2 regions of the Nocardioides hungaricus genome follow, and region 1 is predicted to be linked to the other one. Evidence: predicted binding sites of a transcription regulator. Region 1 holds the regulator's gene; the other holds the start of a gene.
The links. Region 1 encodes HrcA, which represses chaperone genes, less so after heat shock. Its sites were predicted from a motif close to TTGGCACTCGNNNNNNNCGAGTGCCAA; they were not measured.
Positions count from the first base shown of each region.

Region 2: the regulator HrcA is predicted to act here: its motif matches at 2,801-2,827, upstream of groES (co-chaperone GroES).

Region 1 is NZ_BAAGRO010000064.1:66,896-76,652, reverse strand. Features, by position in the region: gene hemW (radical SAM family heme chaperone HemW) at 1-1,171, shown strand, start outside; gene ACYVKX_RS22025 (TM2 domain-containing protein) at 1,200-1,562, shown strand; gene ACYVKX_RS22020 (DUF3097 domain-containing protein) at 1,566-2,414, opposite strand; gene ACYVKX_RS22015 (hypothetical protein) at 2,463-2,618, opposite strand; gene ACYVKX_RS22010 (MBL fold metallo-hydrolase) at 2,636-3,484, opposite strand; gene ACYVKX_RS22005 (hypothetical protein) at 3,529-4,215, opposite strand; gene hrcA (heat-inducible transcriptional repressor HrcA) at 4,383-5,399, shown strand; gene dnaJ (molecular chaperone DnaJ) at 5,447-6,622, shown strand; gene ACYVKX_RS21990 (16S rRNA (uracil(1498)-N(3))-methyltransferase) at 6,622-7,365, shown strand; gene ACYVKX_RS21985 (Gmad2 immunoglobulin-like domain-containing protein) at 7,368-8,246, opposite strand; gene ACYVKX_RS21980 (Gmad2 immunoglobulin-like domain-containing protein) at 8,273-9,181, opposite strand; gene ACYVKX_RS21975 (SigE family RNA polymerase sigma factor) at 9,178-9,681, opposite strand; gene ACYVKX_RS21970 (HIT domain-containing protein) at 9,747-9,757, shown strand, end outside.
Region 2 is NZ_BAAGRO010000019.1:214,633-224,389, reverse strand. Features, by position in the region: gene ACYVKX_RS08595 (S-(hydroxymethyl)mycothiol dehydrogenase) at 1-161, shown strand, start outside; gene ACYVKX_RS08590 (MBL fold metallo-hydrolase) at 158-769, shown strand; gene ACYVKX_RS08585 (hypothetical protein) at 880-1,515, shown strand; gene ACYVKX_RS08580 (class I SAM-dependent methyltransferase) at 1,608-2,774, opposite strand; gene groES (co-chaperone GroES) at 2,969-3,262, shown strand; gene groL (chaperonin GroEL) at 3,359-4,978, shown strand; gene ACYVKX_RS08565 (hypothetical protein) at 5,010-6,494, opposite strand; gene ACYVKX_RS08560 (GNAT family N-acetyltransferase) at 6,565-7,422, shown strand; gene guaB (IMP dehydrogenase) at 7,449-8,951, shown strand; gene ACYVKX_RS08550 (GuaB3 family IMP dehydrogenase-related protein) at 9,127-9,757, shown strand, end outside.

The DNA.
Region 1 (9,757 bases):
CGGGATGCTGCCGGAGTCGGCGCTGGCGGGGGTGGGCAGCCGGCCGTTCGGGTTCTACGTGCACGTGCCGTTCTGCACGGTGCGGTGCGGCTACTGCGACTTCAACACCTACACCGCCGCCGAGCTCGGGCCGGGCGCGGGCCGGGCGACGTACGCCGAGACCGCGATCGAGGAGGTACGGCGGGCACGGGCCGTCCTGGGCGACGCCGACGTCCCGGTGAGCACGGTGTTCCTCGGCGGCGGCACGCCGACCCTGCTCGACCCGTCCGACCTGGGCAGCATCCTGCGGGCGATCGACGGCGAGTTCGGGCTCGCCCCCGACGCGGAGGTGACGACCGAGTCGAACCCCGACAGCGTCGACGCAAATGCGCTGGAATCGCTGCGAGCGCAGGGGTTCGACCGGATCAGCTTCGGCATGCAGTCCGCGGTACCGCAGGTGCTCGCGGTGCTCGACCGCACCCACGACCCGCGCCGGGTGCCGTCCGTGGTCGAGTGGGCGCGCGCCGCGGGGTTCGACCAGATCAGCCTCGACCTCATCTACGGCACGCCGGGGGAGAGCATCGACGACTGGGCGGCCAGCGTCGAGGCGGCGCTCGCGTGCGCGCCCGACCACGTGTCGGCGTACTCCCTCGTCGTCGAGGACGGCACCGCCCTCGCTCGCCGGGTGAAGCGCGGCGAGCTGCCGATGCCCGACGAGGACGACCTCGCCGACAAGTACGTCCTGGCCGACGAGCGGCTCGCCGCGGCCGGCCTGGGGTGGTACGAGGTCTCCAACTGGGCCCGCGACGACGCGAGCCGCTGCCGCCACAACCTCCTCTACTGGACCGGCGGCGACTGGTGGGGCGTCGGCCCGGGCGCGCACAGCCACGTCGGCGGCGTGCGGTGGTGGAACGTCAAGCACCCGGCGGCGTACGCCGAGCGGCTGGCCGCCGGCCGGAGCCCGGCCCAGGCGCAGGAGGTCCTCGACGAGGAGAGCCGCCGCGTGGAGCGGGTCCTGCTGGAGCTGCGGCTGCGCGCGGGGCTGCCCGTCGACGTCCTCGACGATGTCGGCCGGGCCGCTCTGCCCGGCCTGGTCGACCGCGGCCTGCTCACCGTGATCGACGGCCGGCTGATCCCGACCCGGACCGGCCGGCTGCTCGCCGACGCGGTCGTCCGCGACCTCCTGCCGTGACGGCTCGAACGGGCCTATTGTGTCGGCCATGACCCAAGGTCCCGAGACGCCCGACCCGAGCCAGCCGGCTCCGCCCCCCTACGGCCAGCCCGCTCCGCCACAGCAGCCGCAGCCCGGCTACGGCTACAACCCGGCCGCGCCGTACGGCGTGCACCCGATCACCGGCGTTCCTTACTCCGACAAGAGCAAGCTGGTCGCCGGCCTGCTGCAGATCCTGATCCCGCTGGGCATCGGCCGCTTCTACATCGGCGACACCAAGACCGGCGTGTGGCAGCTCGTCGTCACGCTGATCACCTGCGGCATCGGCGGGCTGTGGCCGTTCATCGACGGCATCATCATCCTGGCGACCGACAGCAAGGACGTCCACGGCCGACCGCTGCGGTCGTCCTAGTCGCTACGACGTCACGAAGTCGATCAGCTCCTCGACCCGGCCCAGCAGGGCCGGGTCCAGATCGTGGTAGGACGACACCCTGCCGAGGATGTGCTGCCACGCGCGGGCGACGTCGGCCTGGTCGCGGTGCGGCCAGCCGAGCTGCTGGCACACCCCCTTCTTCCACTCGACCGAGCGCGGCACGTCGGGCCAGCGCGGGAGCCCGAGCCGCTCGGGCCGCACCGCGGCCCAGATGTCGACGAACGGGTGGCCGACGATCAGCACGTGCCGGCCGACCGGCGACCTCGCGATGCCCTGCGCGATCCGGCTCTCCTTGGAGCCGGCCACCAGGTGGTCGACGAGGACGCCGACCCTGCGCTCCGGGCCGGGCTCGAAGTCGCGCAGGTGGTCGGCCAGGTCGTCGACGCCGCCGAGGTACTCGACCACGACGCCCTCGATCCGCAGGTCGTCGCCCCACACCCTCTCGACCAGCTCGGCGTCGTGTCGGCCCTCGACGAAGATCCGGCTGGCCCGGGCCACCCGCGCCCTCGCGCCGGGGACGGCGACCGAGCCGGACGCCGTACGCGTCGGCCGGGCGGGCGCCGCGGCGCGCACGGGTGCGGTCAGGATGACCGGCCGGCCGTCGACCAGGAAGCCCGGGCCGAGCGGGAAGGTACGGCGCCGGTTGCGCCGGTCCTCGAGCGTGACCGTGTGCAGGTCGCGGTCGACCGCGACGATCTCGCCGCACCAGTCCGTGGTGACCTCCTCGACGACCGCGCCCAGCTCGGCCGGTGCCGCGACGGCGCGGCCGCGCTTGGGAGCGCGCCAGTCGGTGGCGAGGACGTCGGTGCCGTAGCGGTCGTGGGAGGTCACCCGACGACCGTAGGCGCGAGCGCCGACAGTCGCCGGGAGGGCACGCCGTCAGTCGTCGGAGTCGGGTGTCTTGCCGCCCTGCATGTCCAGCTCCTCGGCCGACTTCGCCTCGTCCTCCTCGAGCGGCTGGGCGAGCGGGTTGTCGTCGGTGGGCCGGAGGTCCTCGGGCAGGTCCTCGTCCTCGATGCCGGTGCTCTCACTCATGGCGAGGAGGTACCCGGTCAGATGAGCGGCAACCGTCTCTGGCTGCGCGGCAGTTGCTCGTAGCCCCGGCGAACGGCGTCGCCGAGCCGGTCGGCGGGCCAGGGCCACTCGCCGGCGTCGAGCGCCCGGTCGAGCGGCACGCCGCGTCCGGCGAGGTCGCGGATCGTCTCGGCGACGATCCCGATCTCGTTGCGCTGCCGCTCGACGAACGCGCGGTCGACCGGCGCACCGTGACCCGGCACGACCACGGAGCCGGACGTCGTCAGCCCGAGCACCACGTCGAGCGTGAGCGGCCAGTCCATCGGCCACGAGTCGGCGCCGAACGACGGGGGAGCGGACTCCTCGACCAGGTCGCCGGCGAGCAGCACGCCGGCGTCCGGCACGCGGACCACCAGGTCGCCGCCGGTGTGCCCGCGCCCCGGGTGCACCAGCTCGACCATCCGGTCGCCGGCGTCGAGCACGAGCGCGCTGGAGAACGTCCGGTCCGGCAGCGCGACCTCGGTCGCGACGACGTCGGCCGTGTGCGGGTCGGAGGGCTCGTCGGCGTACCGCCGCTTGATCTCGGCGGCCCCGCGCTCCAGCTCCTCCACGGCGGTCTCGTGGGCGACGATCGGCACCCCGCCGTACGCCGCGCGGAACGTGCCGTTGCCGAAGGTGTGGTCGAAGTGCCAGTGGGTGTTGACGATCCCGGTCACCGGCCCGGCGCCGAGCCGGCGCACGTCCTCGACCACCTCGCGGGCCGCGGCCCCGGAGCCGTGGGTGTCGACGACGAGCAGCCCGTCGGCGCCGCCGACGAGCGAGACGTTGACGTCGAACCACTCGTAGCGGGCGACCCAGACCCGGTCGGCGACCTCGGTGAATGCCACCGCCCCAGAGTAGGCCCAGAGTAGAGAGCGCCAGCCCAGAGACGTCAGCAGATGCCCGCGTGCAGGCTGTGCCGCAGCATGTCGCCGAGCTCGGTGAGGTCGCCGGCGACCCGCGGGAACTCGATCACGTGCCGGTGCGCGCCGTCGACGTCGATCCACTGCACCTCGACGCCGGCCGGGGTCAGCTCGGCCAGCCGGACCCCGAGCAGCTCGGCCGGCCGGGTCTGCGTGCCGGTCGAGACGGCCTGGCGCAGCTCGTCTTGGTGGCAGTCGTTGGCGTGCTCGATGGAGCGCTGGAGGTGGCCGCGGCTGAGCTCGTGCTCCTGGCCGCGGAACCGCTCCAGCGGCACCCGGTGCTGGCGCCCCGCCCGCTCGAGCAGCACGAAGTTGAGGCGGAGCGCGACCACGTGGCGCACCTCCTGGCAGCAGTCGCAGCCCTCGACGCCGACGCGCTCGAGCCGGCCGGCGAGCGTGAGGGTGTCGGCGCGCTCGGGACCGCCGCGCGGGCCGAGCCCGCTGGCCACGGTGAGCAGGGCGCTGCGGTGCGCGGCCGCGGCCCGCGCGACGAGGGCGTCCGGACGGCAGAGGAACGTCGGCGTACCGAATCGGTCGGTGAGGCCGGTGTCGTCCTCGACCATCGGCTCGCCCTCGATCACGAGGCTGACCTCGGACGGGCAGGCCAGGATGCTCCGGGCGTCCGCGGCGAGCTGACGGGGATCGGTGGCGAGCATGGCACCTCCTGATGAGTTAGGTAAGCCTAACCTATTCCAAATCGGCGCCGGGCAACAGCGTCGTGCCGTCGGGTGGCCCCCGGGTCCGGCTAGTACCCTTGGCACTCCCGTCATTCGAGTGCCAGTAGGCGTGCCAGCAGCGGTGCCAGCAGGGAGAGGAGGCCGGCATGCAGGAGGAGCGCAGACTCGCCGTCCTCCGGGCGATCGTCGAGGACTATGTCGCCACCGAGGAGCCGGTCGGCTCCAAGGCGCTGGTCGAGCGGCACGGGCTCGGCGTCTCGCCGGCCACCGTCCGCAACGACATGGCCGCGCTCGAGGACGAGGGCTACATCACCCAGCCGCACACCAGCGCCGGCCGGGTGCCGACCGACAAGGGCTACCGGCTCTTCGTCGACCGGCTCACCACGGTCAAGCCGATGAGCGCGGCGGAGCGGCGCGCCATCGCCACGATCCTGGACGGCGCAGTCGACCTCGACGACGTCGTCACCCGCTCGGTGCGGCTGCTCTCGCAGCTGACCCGGCAGGTCGCGGTCGTGCAGTACCCCACGCTCTCGCGCTCCACGGTCCGGCACGTCGAGGTGATCGCGCTGGCGCCGTACCGGCTGCTGGTGGTGCTGATCCTCAGCACCGGCCGGGTCGAGCAGCGCCTGGTCGAGGTCTCCGGAGAGCTGTCGGAGGAGGAGCTCGCCGACCTGCGGTCCGTGGTGCTGCGCGCGTCCGTCGGCGAGGTCATCGCCGAGGCGGTCGCCGGACTCCGCGACCTCCTGCCCGCGGACGGCGCCGACGCCACGCTCGCCGCGGTCGTCGACGCGCTGGTCGACGCGATGTCCGACCACCGCTCCGACGAGCGGGTCGCCGTGGGAGGGGCCGCGAACCTGGCCCGGTTCGGCGACCACTTCGACTCCGCCGTACGCCCCCTGCTCGAGGCGCTCGAGGAGCACGTCGTGCTGCTCAAGCTGCTCGGCGAGGCGACCACCGGCGAGGTGCTGACGGTGCGGATCGGGCACGAGGGCCCCTACCAGGAGCTCGCCTCGACCAGCGTCGTCGCCACCGGCTACGGGCCCGGCGACGAGGCGTTCGCCCGGCTCGGCGTCGTCGGGCCGACCCGGATGGACTACCCCGGCTCGATGGCCGCCGTGCGTGCCGTGGCGCGCTACGTCTCGCGGATCCTCGACGAGGCCTGAGCCCCCACCGCCCACCCCAGCAACCCACGAACCCCGAAGGAACGCAGTTGAGTCAGGACCTGTACGAGCTGCTCGGTGTCGACCGCGACGCGGACGGCGACGCCATCAAGAAGGCCTACCGGCGGCTCGCACGGCAGTACCACCCCGACGTGAACCCGGACCCCGCGGCGCAGGAGCGGTTCAAGGAGGTCTCGCTCGCCTACGAGGTGCTCTCCGACCCGAGCAAGCGCGCGGCGTACGACCGCGGCGGCGACCCGTTCGGCGGCATGGGCGGGGGCTTCGGCGGCCAGGGCGCCGGCTTCTCGTTCACCGACATCATGGACGCGTTCTTCGGCGGCGGTGGGTCCGGCGGGGGCCGCGGTCCGCGGCCTCGCGAGCGGCGCGGCCAGGACGCGCTGATCCGCCTCGAGGTGACGCTCGCCGAGGCGGCGTTCGGCGTCACCCGCGAGATCAAGGTCGACACCGCGGTGCTGTGCGGCACCTGCCACGGCGAGGGTACGGCGCCCGGCACCCGTCCGATCCCGTGCGAGACCTGCCGGGGGGCCGGCGAGGTCGCGCACGTGCAGCGGTCGTTCCTCGGCGAGATCCGGACGCTGCGCCCCTGCGCGGCATGCCGCGGCTTCGGCACGGTCATCCCGGACCCCTGCCGCGAGTGCTCCGGCGACGGCCGGGTCCGCTCGCGCCGCACGCTGACCGTGAAGATCCCGGCCGGGGTCGACGACGGCACCCGTGTCCAGCTCAGCGGCGAGGGCGAGGTCGGCCCCGGCGGCGGGCCGGCCGGCGACCTGTACGTCGAGATGCATGTCGCCCCGCACCCCACCTTCACCCGCCACGGCAACGACCTGCACTGCACGGTCACGCTGCCGATGACCGCGGCCGCGCTCGGCACCACGCTGACCCTGCCGACCCTCGAGGCCGACGTCGTCGGCGCGGACCCGAGCGAGTCGGCGCCGGAGCAGAGCTTCGAGCTCGACGTACGCCCCGGCATGCAGTCGGGGACGGAGCAGGTGCTCAGGGGCCGCGGCGTCCCGGGCCTGCGCGGCGGTCGCGGCGACCTGGTCGTGACCGTCGTGGTCGAGACGCCGACGCGGCTCGACCCTCGCCAGGAGGAGCTGCTCCGCGAGCTCGCCGCGATCCGCGGAGAGGAGGCGCCGTCGGGGCAGGTGCGCCCGGACCCCAAGTCCGTGTTCGGCCGGCTCCGCGACGCGTTCAACACGCACTGATGTCGCTCCCCGTCCACCTGGTGCCGGCCCTCGGCGGGGTCGTCGTCGGTGCCGAGGTGAGCGTCGAGGGAGACGAGGCCCACCACGCGGTGGCGGTACGCCGGCTGCGGGTCGGCGAGCAGGTCGTGCTCACCGACGGCGCCAGTGTCTCGGTGCGCGGCGCGGTCGCCTCGACCGGCAAGCGGGTGTTCGCGGTCGTCGTCGAGGAGGTCGTCGTGGTCGAGGCTCCCTCGCCCGAGGTGGTGGTCGTGCAGGCGATCCCCAAGGGCGACCGTGGCGAGCTCGCGGTCGAGGTGCTGACCGAGGTCGGCGTCGCCCGGGTGGTGCCGTGGGCGGCCGCCCGCAGCGTCGCGGTCTGGAAGGGGGAGCGGGCCGCGAAGTCGCTCGACCGCTGGCGATCCACCGCCCGCGAGGCGGCCAAGCAGGCGCGCCGGTCGTGGCTCCCCGCGGTGGACGAGATGGCGTCGACCGCCGACGTCGCCGCGCTGGTCGCGGCCGCGGACCTGGCGGTCGTGCTGCACGAGGGGGCCTCGTCAGCCCTGGCCGCCGTCGACGTACCTCTCACTGGCCGGATCGTCGTGGTGGTCGGCCCCGAGGGCGGCCTCACCGACGACGAGGTGGCGACGTTCGTGGCCGCCGGCGCGGTCTCGGTGCGGCTGGGCGCCGAGGTGCTGCGCACCTCGACCGCCGGCGTCGCCGCGGTGTCGGCCCTGCTCGCGCGCACGCCGCGGTGGGGCGGCTGAGCTCACTCGACGGTGATGGCCTTGGAGTCCTCGGTCGGGCCGCCGCCCTCGCCGCCGGAGGGGTCGTCGGTGAGGGCGACGAAGGTGTACTCGCCCGGGTCGAGTGAGGAGACGTCGACCTTCGTCTCCCAGGGGTAGAGCCTGTCGATCCAGCCCTCGGCGGTCGCGAAGCCCTTCAACGCCACCGAGCCGTCGGCGGCGCGGATCTCCCAGGGCGTGGTGGCCTCGAACGAGCTGGACACGCCCTTCGCGGTGAAGGTCTCGCCGACGGTCGCGCCCTGCTCGGGGCTCGTCACGCTCACCAGCGCCAGGGTCTCGATCGGGTCGGCCGCGCGGAAGCCGTCCTCCGAGGCGACGTTGAAGATCTGGGTGGCGGCGCCGGAGGAGTCGGTGAACGTGATCGGGTCGCGCGACTGGAGCACGCCCTGCGCGGTGTAGACGAGCTGCTGGATCGCCTGGATCGAGTCGCTCTCGGACATGCCGTCGGGGATCGCGGTCCAGGAGTCGTCCGGCAGCGGGATCTCGGCGCCGCCCGACGTGTTGAACGTCCCGGCCGGCAGGGCGGTGCCGTAGTCCGGGTCGAGCGCGTCGCCCGACGCGGCCAGGGTCAGCGCGGCCCCGAGCGGGTCGGCGGCGTCCACCTTGCGGAACTCGCGGTAGAGGGCGGTGCCGCCCGGGGTCTCCCCGGTGAAGTAGACCGGCACGGTCACCGTGTCCGCGGGGGCGCTGCCGTCCGACGACGGCTCGCCGGTCGGCGTACCGCTCGGCTCGGTGCCCCCGCTCGCGGGGCGCTGGTCCTCGGCGGACGGGTCGTCTCCGCAGCCCGCGAGCGCGAGCGCGGCGGTGGCGAGCAGGACGACGATCCGGGTCCGGGTGGTCATGGGTCCATCCTTCCGGCGAGTCGGCGCTATCTCACGATGATCCGGCGCGTGTCGGAGTCCGGGGCGTACTTCTCGCCCCCGGCCGAGGCGTCGTCCCCCTGCACGGAGAAGGTGTAGTAGCCCGCCGGCAGGCCGGAGAGGTCGACCTCCACCTCCCACGGGTTCCACTCGTTCAGGGCGTAGCCGGCGTTCGTGGAGCCGTTGCGGACGACCCGGCCGGACTCATCGTCACGCAGCTCCCAGAGCACTGTGCCCTCCCAGGCGTTCGCGCGGCCGCGGGCGATGAACGCGCCCTCGTAGGCCGTGCCGTCGACCGGATCGTTGATGTTGACCATGTTGAGCACGGCGTTCATCGGCCTCGCCTCGTAGACGGAGTCCCCGAGCCAGACCGGCAGCCGCTGCTGCGCCGCGCCCTGGAGCGTGTAGACGACCTGCTGCACGGCGAGCGCGTCGTCGAGCACGGCGTCGCCGAGCTCGACCCGGATCGCGCCGTCCTCCAGCGTGACGCTGCCGAAGGACGTGGCGGTCCACGGGGTGCGGTAGTCCGGGTCGGTCGCGGGCCGCTCGATCCGGTCCAGCGCGGCCTGCAGCGGGTCCGTCCCCGCCATCTGGTCGAACTCGCGGAACAGCCTCGGGCCGCGCTCGGTGTCGCCGACGAAGTACGCCGCCACGAGGAGCGTCCCGGGCTCCGTGGCGACGTTGCCCTGCTCCTCTCCGCCGTCGTTGCCGACCACCGCGAACGCCGCCACGGCGGCCGCGGTCGCGAGGACAACCCCGCCGGCGGCGTACCACCAGCGGCGGCCGGCCTGCTCGGGGGCGTCCGCGGTCCGGGCGCGGATCGCGCCGAGCCGGTCGGCCGGCTCGATGTCGTCGACGGCGTCGTGGAGCAGGTCGCCCAGGTCGGGATGGCCCGGATCGGGATGGGGAGTGTTCACTGGTCCTCCTGGAGCAGAGAGCGGAGGGCGGCGGCGCCGCGCGAGGCGTGGCTCTTCACCGCGCCGCGGCTGATCCCGAGCGTGTCGGCGATGTCGGCCTCGGAGAGATCGAGGTAGTAGCGCAGCGCGAGCACCTCGCGCTGCCGGTCGGGGAGCGTGCGCATCGCGTCGAGGACGGCGGCGCGCCGGTCCGCGTCGGGGGTCGGGTCGGCGGCGTCGAGCGGGCGGAGCGTGGCGGCGTGCCGGGCGACGACCGCCCGGTGGCGCAGCGCGGAGCGGGACCGGTTCACGACCGCCTGGCGCAGGTAGGCCAGCGCCCGGTCGGGGTCGCGCAGCCGCGACCAGCGGCCGTGCACGGCGACGAACGCGTCCTGGACGACCTCCTCGGCGGTGCCCTGGTCGCGCACCAGCAGCACGGACAGCCGGACCAGCCGGCGCCAGTGCGCGGCGTACAGCTGCTCCAGCGCCTCGTCCGCCGTCCACGCGGCCCGCTCGGTCATCAGGGTCACGCTAGTCGCACGCGCGGGAGCGCCCTCGGGTTTACTGGCCGTGTTTACTGGAGCCCGTGGCCGACTG
Region 2 (9,757 bases), on a different contig from region 1:
GTCTGCCGTCTCGGGACTTCCCGCTGCTGGTGGACCTGTACCGGCAGGGGCGGCTGGACCTGGATGGGTTCGTGACCGAGGAGATCGGGATCGGGGGCGTCGAGGCGGCGTTCGAGCGGATGCATCATGGCGACGTACTCCGCAGCGTGGTGATCCTGTGACGGCTCGGGTCGACCACGGGATCACCAGCGGCACCTTCAGCCTGGACGGGCAGACCTTCGAGGTCGACAACAACGTGTGGGTGGTCGGCGACGACGCCGAGTGCGTGGTGATCGACGCGCCCCACGACGTCGAGGGCATCCTCGCGGTCGTGGGGGACCGCACGGTCAAGGCGATCGTGTGCACCCACGCCCACGACGACCATGTCCGGGTCGCGCCGCAGTTGCGGGAGCGGGTGCGCGCCCCGATCATGCTGCACCCGGCCGACAAGCCGCTCTGGGAGCTCACTCACAGCGACCACCTCTGGGACCTCGATCTCGCCGACGGCGTACGCATCGAAGTGGGGGGTACGGCGTTGGAGGTGCTGCACACGCCCGGGCACGCACCCGGTGCGGTGTGCCTCTACGCGCCCGACCTCGGCTGCGTGTTCACCGGCGACACGCTGTTCCGGGGCGGGCCGGGTGCCACGGGCCGCTCCTACTCCGACGCCGACCTGATCAAGGAGTCCATCCGGGCCCGGCTCTTCGCCCTTCCCGGCGACACGGTCGTCCACACCGGACACGGCGACGACACGACGATCGGAGCCGAGAGACAGGGCCTCGGGACCTAGGTCCCGAGGGCTCCCTCCTTGCGGCCCTGCACCTCGCCCTCCGCGATTTCTAACGTTGTGGTCGAAGCGAGGAGCGAAAGGGAATCCCCGCCAATCAAGGGAGGCGCACGATGCGCTCGGCATTCGACAAGTTGATCTCGTGGACGGGTCTGGCCCTGGCCGCCGTTCTCCTCATGGCTGGTGGCCTGCTCACCTGGGCGAACGTGTTCATCGGTGACCAGGTCGAGGCCCAGTTCACCCAGCAGGACATCGTGATGCCGGAGGGCGACGCGCTCAGCAGTCTCCCCAAGGCCGACGCCGATGCCCTCAAGCCCTACGGCGGCAGCGTCCTGGACACCGGCGCCGAGGCCAAGGCCTACGCCGACAACTACATCCAGGCCCACATGAACTCGCAGGGTGAGGCGCTGGCCGGCGAGCCGGTCACCTACGAGGAGGCCAGCGCGAAGGGCCGCGAGCTCTCGGCCGCCCTCGCCGAGAACCCGAACGCCACCCAGGCGCAGAAGGACGAGGCCCAGGCGTGGATGGATCTGCGGCAGTCGCTCTTCATGGGCAACACGCTGCGCGGCCTGCTCCTCTACGGCTACGCGTTCGCCACGATCGGCACCATCGCCGGCATCGCCGCCATCGCCGCCTTCGTCGGCGCGGCCGTCCTGCTGGTGCTCTTCGGCCTCGGCCTCTGGCACGCGAGGAAGGCCCGCCAGGAGAACGGCAGCGAGTCGCCCCGGGCGGTTCCCCAGCCCGTCTGACGGTGACCTGACAGCCAACACCCGCACGACACGTCGGTACCTGCCGGCGTGTCGTGCGGGTTTCACCGGTTATCCGGGGAAACCCGCAGCCGCTAGAACGGCCGGACCAGCAGCGCAACCCCGTGGCCTCGGGCCCGCGTGAGGACGATCGTCGCCTCCCCGTCCCCGCGCAGGTCCAGGCGCTTGCGCAGCTGGTCCGGCACCACGTCCACGCCTCGCTTCTTGATGGTCAGCCGCCCGACGCCGCGCTCGCGCAGGGCGGCCTTCAGCGCCCTCTCCCGGTACGGCAGCTCCTCGAGCACCCGGTAGCCCCGGGCGAACGGCGTGCGGAACGACCCGTCCGAGGTCACGTAGGCGATGTGCTCGTCGACCAGCCCGCCGTCCACCCCGGCCGCCACCGCGGTCACCAGCCCGGCGCGGATCACCGCGCCGTCCGGCTCGTAGAGGAACCCGCCGATCGGGCGCACCGGCGCGCCCGGGTCGTCCTCCGCGGTCAGCGTCGCCAGGCCGCCCTCGCCGATCACCGTCGCCCGCCGCGCGGTCGTGGCCAGCCGGCCCGACCACAGCGCGGCCTCCTTCACCTCGCCGTGGTCGCTGACCCACTCGGCCTCGACCCCGGCCGGGACCAGCCCGTGCGGGATCCCCGGCGCGACCTTCACGCACGCGTCGCGGCCGAGCAGGCCCTCGACGAACGGCCATGGGGGAGTCCAGCCGGCCACGTCGAAGGTCCGGCCGCGCGCCGTACGACGGGCGGGATCGGCGAACGCGACGTCGAACGGCGTCGTGTCGACCGTCGTCGCGTCCGTGACCTGCACCGCGCCCGGCAGGCCGGCGGCGGACAGGTTGGCGCGGGCGACCTCGACCCGCACCGGGTCCAGGTCGACGCCCGCGCACACGATGCCGGCGCGGGCCGCGGCGAGCAGGTCGCCGCCGATGCCGCACCCGAGGTCGATGAGGCTCTGTGTCGACGCCGCCGCCAGCCGGGCGGCGCGGTGCTCGGCGACGCGCAGCCGGGTGGACTGCTCCAGCCCCTCGGGGGTGAAGTACATCCGCTCGGCCAGGTCGCCGAACTTCTCCCGCCCCCGCTCCCGCAGCGTGGCCTGGGTCAGTGCGGCCGCGGCGTGCTCGGGCGCCGCCGTACGCCGCAGCCGGGTCAGCGCGGCCAGCGAGTCGTCGGCGCTCCGCAGCTCCCGGTCGGCCTCGGCCAACAGCGCCTGGCCGTCGGCGGTGAGCAGCCACCGGAACGCGTCGAGGTCCATCCCCGGATCTTCCCGTACGACCCGCTCTGGCACTCAATGGAGGAGAGTGCTAGTTTCTGATCTGGCACTCTCCCCGTGAGTGTGCCAGCGCTTGCGACCCGGTGCGACCCCCGCGACGGCGCACCAGAACCGCAAGCGCCAGACGTGCACCACCCATCAGTCACGAAGTCCCAGAAAGTGGAGGTTGATCAGGAGTGTCGGTCAACATCAAGCCCCTCGAGGACCGCATCGTCGTCAAGCCGCTCGACGCCGAGCAGACCACGGCCTCGGGCCTGGTCATCCCGGACACCGCCAAGGAGAAGCCCCAGGAGGGCGAGGTCCTCTCCATCGGCCCCGGCCGGATCGACGACAACGGCAACCGCGTCCCGCTGGACGTGAACGTCGGCGACAAGGTCATCTACAGCAAGTACGGCGGCACCGAGGTCAAGTACGCCGGCGAGGAGTACCTCATCCTCTCCGCGCGCGACGTCCTCGCGGTCGTTTCCTGAGTTCCACCGGGTCGTGTGCCTGACGACGCGCCATGGCGCGCTCTCGGGCACACGACCCGATCTCGTTTCCTGACAAGTTCCTGACAAGGGAGAGTCATGCCCAAGATCCTGGAGTTCGACGAGAGCGCCCGCCGTGCGCTCGAGCGCGGCGTCGACGCGCTCGCCAACACCGTCAAGGTGACGCTCGGCCCGAGGGGCCGCTACGTCGTCCTGGACAAGAAGTGGGGCGCCCCGACCATCACCAACGACGGCGTGACCGTCGCGCGTGAGATCGAGCTGGACGACCCGTTCGAGAACCTCGGTGCGCAGCTCACCAAGGAGGTCGCCACCAAGACCAACGACGTCGCCGGCGACGGTACGACGACCGCGACCGTCCTGGCCCAGGCGATGGTCCACGAGGGCCTGCGCGCGGTCGCCGCCGGCGCGAACCCGATGAGCCTCAAGCGGGGCATGGACGCCGCGGCCGAGGCCGTCGGCGACGCCCTCAAGGAGGCCGCCCGCGAGGTCGAGTCGGTGGAGGACATGGCGTCGGTCGCCACGATCTCCAGCCGCGACGGCCACATCGGCGACCTGCTCTCGCAGGCCTTCGACAAGGTGGGCAAGGACGGCGTCATCACCGTCGAGGAGTCCAACACCATGGGCACCGAGCTCGAGTTCACCGAGGGCATGCAGTTCGACAAGGGCTACATCAGCCAGTACTTCGTGACCGACCCGGAGCGCATGGAGGCCGTCCTCGACGACCCCTACATCCTGCTGCACCAGGGCAAGATCTCGGCTGTCGCCGAGCTGCTCCCGCTGCTGGAGAAGGTGATCGGCGCCGGCAAGCCGCTGTTCATCCTGGCCGAGGACGTCGAGGGCGAGGCGCTCTCGACCCTGGTCGTGAACAAGATCCGCGGCACGTTCAACGCCGTCGCGGTCAAGAGCCCGGCGTTCGGCGACCGCCGCAAGGCGATGATGCAGGACATCGCGACGCTGACCGGCGGTCAGGTCGTCGCCCCGGAGATCGGCCTCAAGCTCGACCAGGTCGGCCTCGAGGTGCTCGGCCAGGCTCGCCGCGTCGTGGTGACCAAGGACAACACCACGATCGTCGACGGCGCCGGCGACCACGCCGAGGTCGAGGGTCGGGTCAACCAGATCAAGGCCGAGATCGAGTCCACCGACTCCGACTGGGACCGCGAGAAGCTCCAGGAGCGCCTCGCGAAGCTGGCCGGCGGCGTGTGCGTGGTCAAGGTCGGCGCCGCCACCGAGGTGGAGCTGAAGGAGAAGAAGCACCGCATCGAGGACGCCGTCTCCGCGACCCGCGCCGCGATCGAGGAGGGCATCGTCGCCGGCGGCGGCTCCGCGCTCGTGCACGCGGTGTCGGTCCTCGGCGACGACCTCGGCCTCTCCGGCGACGAGGCGACCGGAGTCCGGATCGTCCGCAAGGCGGCCGACGAGCCGCTGCGCTGGATCGCCGAGAACGGCGGCGAGAACGGCTACGTCATCACCACCAAGGTCCGCGAGCTCGGCGAGGGCAACGGCTACAACGCCGCCACCGGCGAGTACGGCGACCTGGTCGCCCAGGGCGTGCTCGACCCGGTGAAGGTGACCCGCTCCGCGCTGGTCAACGCCACCTCGATCGCGGGCATGCTGCTCACGACCGAGACCCTGGTCGTCGACAAGCCCGAGGACGAGGAGCCCGCCGCGGCCGGTCACGGCCACGGTCACGGCCACTGATCCGCCTGTTCAACGCCGAGTCGGCGCAGTCTCAGTTTGAGACTGCGCCGACTCGGCATTTCGGGGGTGACCGCTCGACTCCCTTGAGCAGGTAGATGGGCTGGCCCGTGCAGGTGGTGCCGTGCTCGACGTACCGCCGCCCGACGACCTCCTCCAGCTCGGGTACGCCGGCGTCCGACCAGGCGTCGAAGTCGACCCACTCGACCAGCCAGGTGGGGGCGTCGGGGCCGGCGAGCAGCGCGCGGAGCTCGGCGTAGCCGGGGTCGCGGGTGCGCATCGGCAGGCTCCAGAGATACGGGTAGGGCGAGGGCATCCCGCTCGTCGTCTGGAGGTCGGCGCGGCCGCCGAAGACCACGAGGGTGTCGCCGGGCTCGGCCGCCTCGGCGAGCGCCTCGCCGGTGCGCACCTCGTCGAACTCCTGCTGCCCGGTCGCGTTCCAGGCCAGCCAGAACGCCATCGCCGCCGCGGCCGAGATCCCGGACGCCGCGACGAGGATCCGCATCCGGCGCCCGGCCGGGCACGAACGGCCGGCGAGCAGCGCGGCGCAGAGCACGGCGCCGGGGACCAGCGGCAGCAGGTAGTCCTGCCAGTAGCTGCCGCCGAGCACCAGCGCCACCAGGTCGAAGACGACGACGGCGAGCGTCGCGGCCACGAGGGGCGGGTCGCCGGCCCCCAGCTCGCGGGCGTGCGCGACCGGGCCGGCGACGACCGGCAGCAGCATCGTCGCGACCGCGATCAGCAGCAGGATCAGCGCGCGGCGCTCGGGTGCGTCGGACGCCCCGTCGGCGATCACGCGGGCCGCGTCGGTGCGGAAGCCGTAGGCGGCGTACCAGAGCTCGCCGAGGCGGACGCCCTCCGCGCGCGCCCACCCGATCGTGACCAGCACCGGGACGGCCGCGCCCGCGACGCCCGCGAGGGCGAGCCGGAGGGTGCCGGCGCCCCGGCCGGTGAGCGCGCCGGTCGCCAGCAGGACGGCGGCGAAGACCAGCCCGGTCGCGAGGTTCTGCTTGAGCCCCACCGCCGACATGGCCGCCGCGCCCGCCGCCAGCGCGAGCCACGCCGAGCGGCGCCGGACCGCGAGCAGGGTCAGCGCGATGCCGCCGAGCAGGAAGGGCAGCGCGAGCAGCTCGCCCTTGACCGCGACGACGTCGATCATCGGGTTGGAGAGCAGCGCGGCGGCGAGCGCGGCCGCCCACGGCACCGCGCGCGGCGGTCCGGCGAGCGCGGCGACCCGTGCGGCGAGCAGCACCGTCAGCCCCGCCACCAGCGCGCCGACCACGCGCAGCGCGGTCGCGCCGCCGAGGGCGTCGATGCCGCCGAAGAGCCAGATCAGCGGCGGCGGCCGGTCCACCCAGTACGCCCCGTAGGGACTGTCCGGGCGCGGGTCGAGCGACCGCGCGACCAGCAGGAAGCCGGCCTCGTCCGCACGGACCGGCCGCGTCAGCGCGGGGAGCCGCGCCAGCACGGCGACCGCGACGGCGAGCGCGACGGGGTGTCGGCGTACGGCGTCCAGCACGGGCCCTACCGTAAAGCGCCGGAAACAGTCCGGACGCGATTGCGCAACGAGGCGAGGAGACGCTGACCCCATGCTGTGGAGAGTTCGTACGACGCTGCCCGACCGCCCCGGGGCGCTGGCCGCTCTGGCAGCGAGCTGCGGCGAGGCCGGGGTGAACATCCTCGGGCTGCAGATCTTCCCGGGCGTCGAGTCGGTCACCGACGAGCTCGTGCTGCAGACCCCGGACGGCTGGTCCGAGACGGAGATCGCCGCGCTGCTGGGCCGCTCCGGTGCGCACTCGGTCAGCGCCGCGCCCTGCACCGAGGCCGCGCTCACCGACCAGCCCACCCGCTACGTGCAGGCGGCGCGCTCGATCCTGGCCCGGCCGGCGTCGTTCCCCGACGTGGTGGCCCGGCTCTTCGACGCCGAGGCCGGCGCGGCCGCGCAGGACGTGATGGAGATGACCGTCGGCGACGTGCAGGTGCAGGTGAGCCGCACCGCGCCGTTCACCGCCACCGAGCACGCCCGGGGCGCGGCGATCGCCGACCTGGTCACCGACGTCCTCGAGCGGGACCGCGCGACCGCCCCGGGCGGCGGCCGGCGGGTCGCCACGGGCGTCGCCCCGGAGTACGTCGTGGCGGCGGACTCGGTCTCCGCCGTGGTCGGGGAGAGCGTGGTGGGCCGGGCGGTTGTGCGGGTCGACGGTGCCGTCGACCTCGACGTCGACCCGGCCTTCCAACGCCGCGGCATCGGCACCAGGCTGCTCGTCGACGCCGCCCGCCTCGCGCACGGCATGGGCGTCGAGGAGATCGTGCTCTCCACCCGGGCCGACAACCAGGCGGTGCTGCCGATGGTGATGGCCGCCGGCCTGCGCGGTCGCATCCGGATGGCCGGCGACACCCTCACCGTGCGGATCGCCGTGCGCGACCTCAAGCCGATCCGCTCGTAGGGAAGCACCGCCGGTAGGCTGGGGGAGTGGAGGTACCCGAGAAGTTCGCCAGCCTGGGCCTGACCTACGACGACGTCCTCCTGCTGCCGGGCCACTCCGACCTCGCGCCGACGGACATCGACATGCGGACCCGCCTCACGCGGGAGATCAGCCTCGACGTGCCGCTCGTCAGCGCCGCGATGGACACCGTGACCGAGTCGCGGATGGCGATCGCGATGGCGCGCCAGGGCGGCCTCGGCGTGCTGCACCGCAACCTCTCGATCGAGGACCAGGCCTACCAGGTGGACCTCGTGAAGCGGACCCAGACCGGCATCATCTCCAACCCGGTCACGATCGGCCCGGACGCGACGCTGGAGCAGCTCGACCGGCTCGCGGGCGAGTACCGCGTCTCCGGCTTCCCGGTCGTCGACGGCGAGCAGCGACTGCTGGGCATCATCACCAACCGCGACCTGCGCTTCACCCCGGTCGCGGAGTGGGCGACGACCAAGGTCGACGAGGTGATGACGCCGATGCCGCTGATCACCGCTCCGGCCGACATCAGCCGCGAGGACGCCACCGTGCTCCTGCGCCGGCACAAGCGCGAGCGGCTCCCCCTCGTCGACGTCCAGGGCCACCTGGCCGGCCTGATCACCGTCAAGGACTTCGTCAAGGGCGAGCAGTTCCCCCATGCGTCGTACGACGCCGCCGGCCGGCTCATGGTCGGCGCGGCCATCGGCTACTTCGGCGACGCCTGGCAGCGCGCCACCACGCTCGTCGAGGCGGGCGTCGACGTGCTGGTCGCGGACACCGCGCACGGCGACGTCACGATGCTGCTCGACATGGTCCGGCGGCTCAAGACCGATCCGGCCACCCGGCACGTCCAGGTCGTCGGCGGCAACGTCGCCACGAAGGAGGGCGCGCAGGCGTTCGTCGACGCGGGCGCGGACGCCGTCAAGGTCGGCGTCGGCCCGGGCTCGATCTGCACGACCCGCGTGGTCACCGGCGTCGGCGTACCCCAGATCACCGCGGTCTACGAGGCCGCCCTGGCCTGCAAGCCGGCCGGCGTCCCGGTGATCGCCGACGGCGGCCTCAAGCACTCCGGCGAGATCGCGAAGGCGATCGTCGCCGGCGCCGACACGGTCATGGTCGGCTCGTTGCTGGCCGGCTGCGAGGAGTCGCCGGGCGAGCTGGTCTTCGTCAACGGCAAGCAGTTCAAGTCCTACCGGGGCATGGGCTCGCTGGGCGCGATGTCGAGCCGCGGCAAGAAGTCCTACTCCAAGGACCGCTACTTCCAGGCCGAGGTCGCCAGCGACGACAAGATCGTCCCCGAGGGCATCGAGGGCCAGGTCGCCTACCGCGGCCCGCTCGCCGCCGTCGCGCACCAGCTCATCGGCGGCCTCAACCAGTCGATGTTCTACGTCGGCGCGCGGACCGTCCCCGAGCTGCAGGACAAGGGCCGCTTCGTGCGGATCACCCAGGCCTCGCTCCAGGAGAGCCACCCGCACGGCGTGCAGATGACCGTCGAGGCGCCGAACTACTCCGGCCGCTGACCTACGGCGCTGGGCCGTGGACTACGCCGGCCGGTACGACGCCCGCAGCGGTCGTGTCGAGCGTGCCGCGACGAACCCGTCGAAATCCGTCGCGGCGCTCACCCGGGTGTTCATACCCCTCCGACCGGCCGGGACGCCCGGAGGGTTGCCCGGGGGTTCTCGATAGTCTGGGTCGGTGACGGACATCGAGATCGGCCGGGCCAAGCGGGCCCGTCGGGCCTACTCCTTCGACGACATCGCGATCGTGCCCTCGCGGCGCACCCGCGACCCGGAGGAGGTCAGCACCGCCTGGCAGATCGACGCCTACCGCTTCGAGCTCCCAGTGCTCGCGGCGCCGATGGACTCGGTGATGTCGCCGGCGACCGCGATCGCGCTGGGCCGGTTCGGCGGCCTCGGAGTGCTCAACCTGGAGGGGATCTGGACCCGCTACGAGGACCCGACCGAGCTGCTCGAGGAGGTCGCCGGGCTCCAGGGCGCCGAGGCCACCGCGCGACTCCAGCAGATCTACCGCGAGCCGATCAGGGCCGAGCTGATCGTCGAGCGGCTGCGCGAGATCCGCGAGTCCGGCGTGACCGTCGCCGGCTCGCTGTCGCCGGCGCGCACCAGGGAGTTCGCGAAGGCGGTCGTCGACGGCGGCGTCGACATGTTCGTCATCCGCGGCACGACGGTGTCGGCAGAGCACGTGTCGTCGCAGGCCGAGCCGCTGAACCTCAAGGAGTTCATCTACGAGCTCGACGTGCCGGTGATCGTCGGCGGCTGCGCCACCCACCAGGCGGCGCTGCACCTGATGCGCACCGGCGCCGCCG